Lujinxingia vulgaris: one gene and its partner. Each later gene encodes a partner of the first gene's protein in a complex. Links are inferred from orthologs where the notes say so. Each region holds a gene or a part of one and is shown in the gene's direction. Other genes may lie near its edges.

Region 1 (3,251 bases):
CAGTGCGGCTGCACCGGCACCATGGAAGCCTGCGGCAGCGAGAACGCCTGCCAGGAAGTGTTGCGCGACGCCGACAACTGCGGCGGCTGCGGCGAAGTCTGCCCGGCCGGCGCGTTCTGCGACCTGGGCCAGTGCTCCTGCCGGCCCGGCTACACCCTCTGCGACGGGGAGTGCGTGGACCTTGAGGCCGACGCTCGTCATTGCGGCAGCTGCGGCACAAGCTGCGGGCTGGGCCACTGCAAAGAGGGCGCGTGCGGAAGCGGCGGGTGCGGCTTTGGCTGGATCGAATGCTCCCAGGGCGAAGGTCTCTCCTGCCTTCCGGGGTTGCAGCAGGTCGACCCGCTCTACTGCGGGCCACGGCCCCTGGGCGGGCAGCCCTGCGGGGAGGTCTGTGAGGCCAGCGAGGTCTGCGCGCTGGGCATTACCGGCGCCGAATGTCGGGGTGTGCGCCCGGCCCGCGACTGCCTCAACTGCCCCTGCGATGATTGCGGCGATGGCGAGCGTTGCCGCGACGATATCGCCTCCCTCTCTCCGGGGGCCTACTGCGTGACGCAGTGAGGGCGACGTCTTTCCCCCGCGCGTGGCGGGCGTGCGGGGGTGGAGCGATAATACTCCACAAAATTTGACAGAGGATGGCCGGCTGTTACACTGGTCGACCGGCGTTGGTGCTTCCGCTGACTCAGCGGTCACTCCCGAGGATGGCTTTTTCAACGCGCCGTCGATTTGCCCGCAGCCGCCATTCTCGTTGGCTGGAGGACGCCGTCTTAAGGCGCCTCCACCGCTCCCTCTCCACGCACGATGAGACTTCATGGGATTGATACCGCAGTCCGTGATTGAAGACGTGCTCGCTCGCACGGACATCTTGCAGACCGTCCAGCAGTACGTCTCGCTCAAGCGCGCCGGCAACAACTACAAGGGCCTCTGCCCTTTCCACGACGAGAACTCGCCGAGCTTCTTTGTGCACCCGGGGATGGGCATCTACAAATGCTTCGGGTGCAGCGAGGGCGGCAACGTCATTCAGTTCTTGATGTCGATCGAGGGGTGGAACTTCCCGGAGACGGTGCGTACGTTGGCCGAGCGCGCCGGCATTGAGATCCCGGAGGAGAGCCCGCAGCAGGCCGAGGCGGCGCGTAAGCGTCGCGAGGGCAAGAAGATCTACCTCTCGATCATGGAAGCCGCCCGCGACTTCTATCAGGAGCAGCTCTGGGGAGCGCGCGGTGAGGTCGCCCGGCGCTACCTGGCCGAGCGCGGCATCGATGAAGAGACCGCGCGCACCTTCGGGCTGGGCTATGCGCCCGATGGCTGGGAGAACACAATCGAGGCCCTGGGCAAAAAGGGCTTTAAGCCGGCCTGGCTTGAGCGCGCCGGGCTTGCGATCGCCAACGATCGCGGCGGTCATTACGACCGTTTTCGCCATCGCGTGGTCTTCCCGGTGGTCGATGTCTGGGGCAACACCCTGGCTTTCGGGGGGCGAGCCCTTGCTTCGGATGGCGGCGGCGCTAAATACATCAACTCCCCGGAGACGCCCTTTTACACCAAGGGGGAGCAGCTCTACGGGCTTGATGTGGCCAAAGCGGCCATGGGCAAAGAGGAGCAGGCGCTTGTGGTCGAGGGCAACTTCGACGTGATCGCGCTTCACGGCGCGGGCATCGGGGTGACGGTCGCCCCGATGGGCACCGCGCTGACCGAGGTTCAAGCGCGCCTGCTGCGGCGTTTTGCGCGCCGGGTGATCATTGCGTTTGACGGCGATTCTGCTGGCGAGGAGGCGACATTGCGATGCATGGGCGCGTTGGAGAGCGCGGGGTTGGAGGCGTTGGTCGTGCGATTCGACGAGGCCGACGACCCCGACACCTTCGTGCGACGCGAGGGCGCAGACGCGCTGCGCGCGCGCATGGAGGCTGCCCAGCCTCTTGTGGCCTGGGCGCTCGACCGGGCGATCAAGCCGGTGGAAGGCGCCACCATTGAGGCTCGCCTGGGCGCGCTCGAAGCGGTTGGCGCCATCCTCACGCAGGTCAAAGAGCCGGCCGCCTGGGAGCATTACGCCCGGGAGGTCGCCCGGCGTCTGGCGATCGAGCCGGCGCTTTTAAAAGATTATCTCAAACGTCCGCCGGAGCGGCGCGACCAGGCCCGCCAGGCAGTGCTCAAGGCCGGCCAGGGCACGCGTCTTCCCAGCGCGGAGTACGGTGTGCTGGCGGTATTGCTCGATCAGCCGAAGTGGCTCTCGGACTTTTTTCGCGAAGAGCTTGACAAACTCCTTTCCAGTCAAGAACTTGCCGACTTTCTGCGCGTGGTCCAAAACCACTACCAAGCACATGATGGTATCAACCGGCCGCTGCTCTTAGAGGCCACCCCGCCGGGCGGGATGCGTGAGACAGTGATCGCGGCACTGGCCGAGGTCGAAAGTCAACGCCTGTACGGACCGGAAGAGGCGCTGCGTTGGTACCGTGACTGCGTGCGGACGCTCAAGAAGGCGTGGGCGGTGCGCATGGACGAGCATCTGCAACGGGAGCTCAACAATGTCGACTTTCGCAGTGAGCGGGAGCGCTTTGTGCAGATTAACGAGCAGCTCGAGCAGGTTCGCCAGTTTCGAAAAGCCCTCGACCTGGACGCGAGCTCGCCGAGCTCGGCCTCCGGTTGAAGCACTTCAGTGGCCACCTTAACCACCCTCAAATCAGGATAAGGCGTTGATAACTTAGCGAAATCCTTTGAGTTCGCCCGGAATAACCATCCTCAAGCGCAGTTTCTTGCCCCGGCCTCCTCGACCATCTAAGACGTTGGGTGGGGGAGTAAACGCGACGACAGCGCCGACCCGATCCGTCGGTCGAAGTGGCACGTACCAAGGAGAAGTTTGATGTTCACAGCCCAATCGAACCCTCGAGCGACCAGTCTGGAAGTTCGAAAGCTCATCGACATGGGGAAAGAAAAGGGGTTTTTGACCTACGATGAGGTCAACAACGCCCTGCCCGCCGGCACCCTCTCCAGCGAGCAGCTCGACGATATGATGATGCTCTTCGTGGAGCTGGGGATTCAAATGGTCGACAAACCGGCGCAATACAAGCCGCCGGTTGAGGTCGAGAGCGACGTGCCGCACACCAAGGCGCAGAAGGCCAAGGCCACCAAGGGCAGCGATGAGTTCGTCAAGGGGACCGACCCGGTGCGCATGTACCTGCGCAAGATGGGTCAGGTGCCGCTTCTCACGCGTGAGGGCGAAGTTGAGATCGCCAAGCGCATTGAGGAGGGCGAGAAGACCA
Region 2 (3,314 bases), on another replicon or contig:
TCGAGGACATGGTCTCGCGTCGTCACGCCCGCATCACCAGCTATGGTGGCGAGCTGATGATCGAGGACTTCGGCAGCACCAACGGCACCTTCGTCAACGGTGAGAAGATCTCGAAGTCCCGCATCAAAGAGGGCGACCGCATCCTCATCGGCACCAACATCATCAAGCTGGTCCACCGCGACAGCGGCGCCGACGACACCGGCCCCGAGATCGGCAGCCCGATGGCCGGCGATGACCATCACTCCCCGACCTCCCCCCCGGTCCAGCCCAACCGCACCATGGCCTCCCCCGCGGTCAACCGCACCATGGGCGGCACGCTCACCGGCTCGATCTCCGGGTTGATCGAAGAGGTCCCCCTCCCCGATCTCCTCCAGCTCTTCAGCACCAGCCGCAAATCCGGCGTGCTGGTGATCATGGGCGACGACATCGGCAAGATCTACCTGCGTCAGGGCCGCGTCTACTTCGCGACCATCAACGACGACCACGAGCTCGATCCCTACAAAGCCTTCTACCGCCTGATCGCCTGGCGCGAGGGCACTTTCTCGCTGGAGCAACCCACCGACGAGAGCTTCGAGAACGAGATCGACGAATCGATCGAGTCCCTGATGATGGAGGGCATGCGCATCCTCGACGAGATCCAGAACCTCGGCCCGGATGTCCCCCAGATTCACGCGCGACTGACCATCCCCACCCCCCTGATCGCCCCGCTGAGCCAGCTCAGCCCCGAGCAGCTCGACACCTTCCAGCTGGTGCTCAACAACGGCTCGGTCTCCATGGTGCTCAACAAGAGCAGCCACGGTGATCTGGAGACGATGCAGGGGCTTCTGCACCTGATCCGCAACGACTACGTGAGCACTGAAGGATGAGCCAGGCGCCCTTAAGGGTGCCTCCCCATAACGAGGACGCCGAGCGCAGCGTGCTCGGTGCGATTCTTCTCGACAATCGCGTCCTCGACGAGCTCTCCGGCACCCTAAAGCCGGAGGACTTCTACCGGGAGGCCCACCGACACATCTTCCGAGCGATGAGCGCGCTGCACGGCCGCTCTGAGCCGGTCGACGTGCTCACCCTGGCCGACTTCTTAAGCGCAGAAGACAACCTGGAGGCCGCCGGCGGCGCCACCTACCTCACGCGCCTCTCCGGCGAAGTCCCTTCGGCGGCCAACGTCGGCCAGTACTCGGCGATCGTGCGGCGTAAGTCGGCCCTGCGCCAGTTCATCGCCACCGCCGATGAGCTCGTCGGCGAGTGTTATAATGACGTCAATGACGTCGAGAGCTTTATGGATGAGGCCGAGCAGCGCCTCTTCTCCATTACCCAGAGCGGCCAGAAACGCGGCTACACCTCGATGCGCGAGGTCGTCAAAAGCGCGTTTGACCAGATCGAGAAGCTCTACCAGAAGAGCGAGACGATCACCGGCGTGCCCAGCGGCTTTATCGACCTCGATGAGATCACCGCCGGCTGGCAGCCCTCCGACCTCATCATCGTCGCCGCCCGCCCGGCCATGGGTAAGACCAGCTTTACGCTGAACATGACCGCGCATGCCGCGATCATGCGCAAGGTCCCCGCGGTCTTCTTCAGCCTGGAGATGAGCAACGAGCAGCTCGCCATTCGTATGCTCTGCAGCGAGGCGCGCATCAACCAGTCCAACCTGCGCCGCGGCTCGATGACCGAGCAGGAGTGGGCGCGCCTGATCAAAGCCGCCGGCACCCTCTCCGAGTCCAAGATCTTTCTCGATGACACCCCGGGCCTCTCCATCATGGAGTTCCGCTCCAAGTGTCGCCGCCTGAAAGCCGAGCACGACATCGGCATGATCTTCGTCGACTACCTCCAGCTGATGACGGGATCGCAGCGCAGCAAGTCGGCCTCGCGTGAGCAGGAGATCAGTGAGATCTCGCGCGGCCTCAAAGGCGTGGCCAAGGAACTCAACGTCCCCATCATCGCGCTCGCCCAGCTCAACCGTGGCGTCGAGCAGCGCGCCGACAAGCGTCCCATGATGAGCGACCTTCGTGAATCCGGGGCCATCGAGCAGGACGCCGACCTCATCGGGTTTATCTACCGCGATGAGGTCTACCACCCGGAGAGCGAAGCCAAGGGGCTGGCGGAGTTCATCATCGGCAAGCACCGTAACGGCTCGATCGGCACGGTGCATATGCGCTTCTTCGGGCCTTATACCCGCTTCGAGAACCTGGCGCCGGAAGACGCCGCGCGGGTCGCCTCGATGGCCGTGGCCGAATAATTCCCGACGCATCGCGCGCCACTCAGGCGTCGCACTTCGGGCTGAGCAACCAAAAACCGCCCCCTCGCTTCGCGAGGGGGCGGTTTTTATTTCCGCAACGTTTTCAGGGGCTTAGCACGCCCAAAAACTGGCAGTATGGCGGGGAGGTCGCCTCACTCACTCAGGCCGCACGACGGCGGCGCCTGGTGAGCATCCACCCCAGCAGCATCACGAGCGCCGCTGCCGGCGCTCCACCGCCCTGCTGCCCGGTGGTCGCGCAACCCGAGGCGGTGCGCACGCCCGGCTGCTCCCCATCATTGGCACCAAGCCCCGGGGTGCGGCCGCCCTGATCGCTGTCGCGATCGGGCCCGCCCACACCGGGCTGCTCCTCGTCATCCGCCAGAAGCGCCACCGCCGCCTGGTCGATCACCGGACCAAACTCAGTCGTCGTCGTGCCCTCGGCGCGATTCTGAAAATAGATGTGATCCATGTCGTACCAGCCGCTCTCCTCTTCGCTCGGCGCGCCCTGGGCCAGCGGCGCGATGCGCAACGCCTTGACCTGACCCGACCACTGCGGGTGCTCGCTCAGATTCACGATCAGGTCGTGGTACTCGCTGTCACCGGCAGCCTCAAAGCGCACGCTGCGCTCCTCGCTGAACTCCTCGCCATCGCGCGCCCAGTACACCGCTTTGATGTGCTCGCCATCATGCGAGCGCGCCCGCAGCACCAGCTCCGGGAACGCGTCCGCGTCGATCGACGTCCATTGCGGCGAAGACACCGTGGCGCCCTCGCCGACCAGATGAAGCGCAAGCAGACCGTGGGAGGTGTTGAGGCGGAAATCATCAAAGGCGTCAGTGCCCTCAGCCGTCCAGCCCTCCACATCGGGCCCTTCGGGCCCTTCAAAGAACCAGGCGTCGCTCGCAAAGATATCCAGCCCGGCGTGATCGCGAAGCGTGGTGCCGGTGCGGTTGACCGTCGGCGCCGATCCGAACGCGCTCTGGGCATACACGTCGTCAATATGCGTCACAAACGCGCGCACGCCCCCGAAAGGCGCCATCGCGAAGCTGTAGGCGTCAGCCCGCAGCGTCACCACCACCCGCTT

Evidence for each region.
Region 2: the proteins of dnaG (region 1) and dnaB are in contact, whole or in part, in a crystal structure (PDB 2R6A), measured with the Geobacillus stearothermophilus proteins. The link is inferred for Lujinxingia vulgaris from one-to-one orthologs. Residues at the interface, in WP_049624496.1 of Geobacillus stearothermophilus: Lys456, Leu457, Leu458, Pro459, Ala460, Asn463, Ala464, Leu467, Leu535, Leu536, Ile537, Ala538, Gln544, Glu545, Asp548, Tyr549, His552; in WP_033016901.1 of Geobacillus stearothermophilus: Ser13, Glu15, Ala16, Gln18, Glu91, Leu92, Asp94, Ala95, Val96, Pro97, Thr98, Ala99, Ala100, Asn101, Tyr104, Tyr105, Ile108.

The regions. Positions count from the first base shown.
Region 1 is NZ_VOSM01000015.1:25,854-29,104, forward strand. The notes cover bases 288-3,223. They hold dnaG (DNA primase), read left to right. Parts: upstream 288-808; coding sequence 809-2,638; downstream 2,639-3,223. Other genes in these bases: FRC98_RS19150 (hypothetical protein), read left to right, coding at 288-558; rpoD (RNA polymerase sigma factor RpoD), read left to right, coding at 2,852-3,223. In the rest of the region: more of FRC98_RS19150, read left to right, coding at 1-287; more of rpoD, read left to right, coding at 3,224-3,251. UniProt on the Escherichia coli protein: RNA polymerase that catalyzes the synthesis of short RNA molecules used as primers for DNA polymerase during DNA replication.
Region 2 is NZ_VOSM01000007.1:185,398-188,711, reverse strand. What follows is about bases 49-3,047. They hold dnaB (replicative DNA helicase), read left to right. Parts: upstream 49-862; coding sequence 863-2,233; downstream 2,234-3,047. Other genes in these bases: FRC98_RS14730 (N-acetylmuramoyl-L-alanine amidase), read right to left, coding at 2,394-3,047; FRC98_RS14740 (DUF4388 domain-containing protein), read left to right, coding at 49-866. In the rest of the region: more of FRC98_RS14740, read left to right, coding at 1-48; more of FRC98_RS14730, read right to left, coding at 3,048-3,314. UniProt on the Escherichia coli protein: The main replicative DNA helicase, it participates in initiation and elongation during chromosome replication. Travels ahead of the DNA replisome, separating dsDNA into templates for DNA synthesis.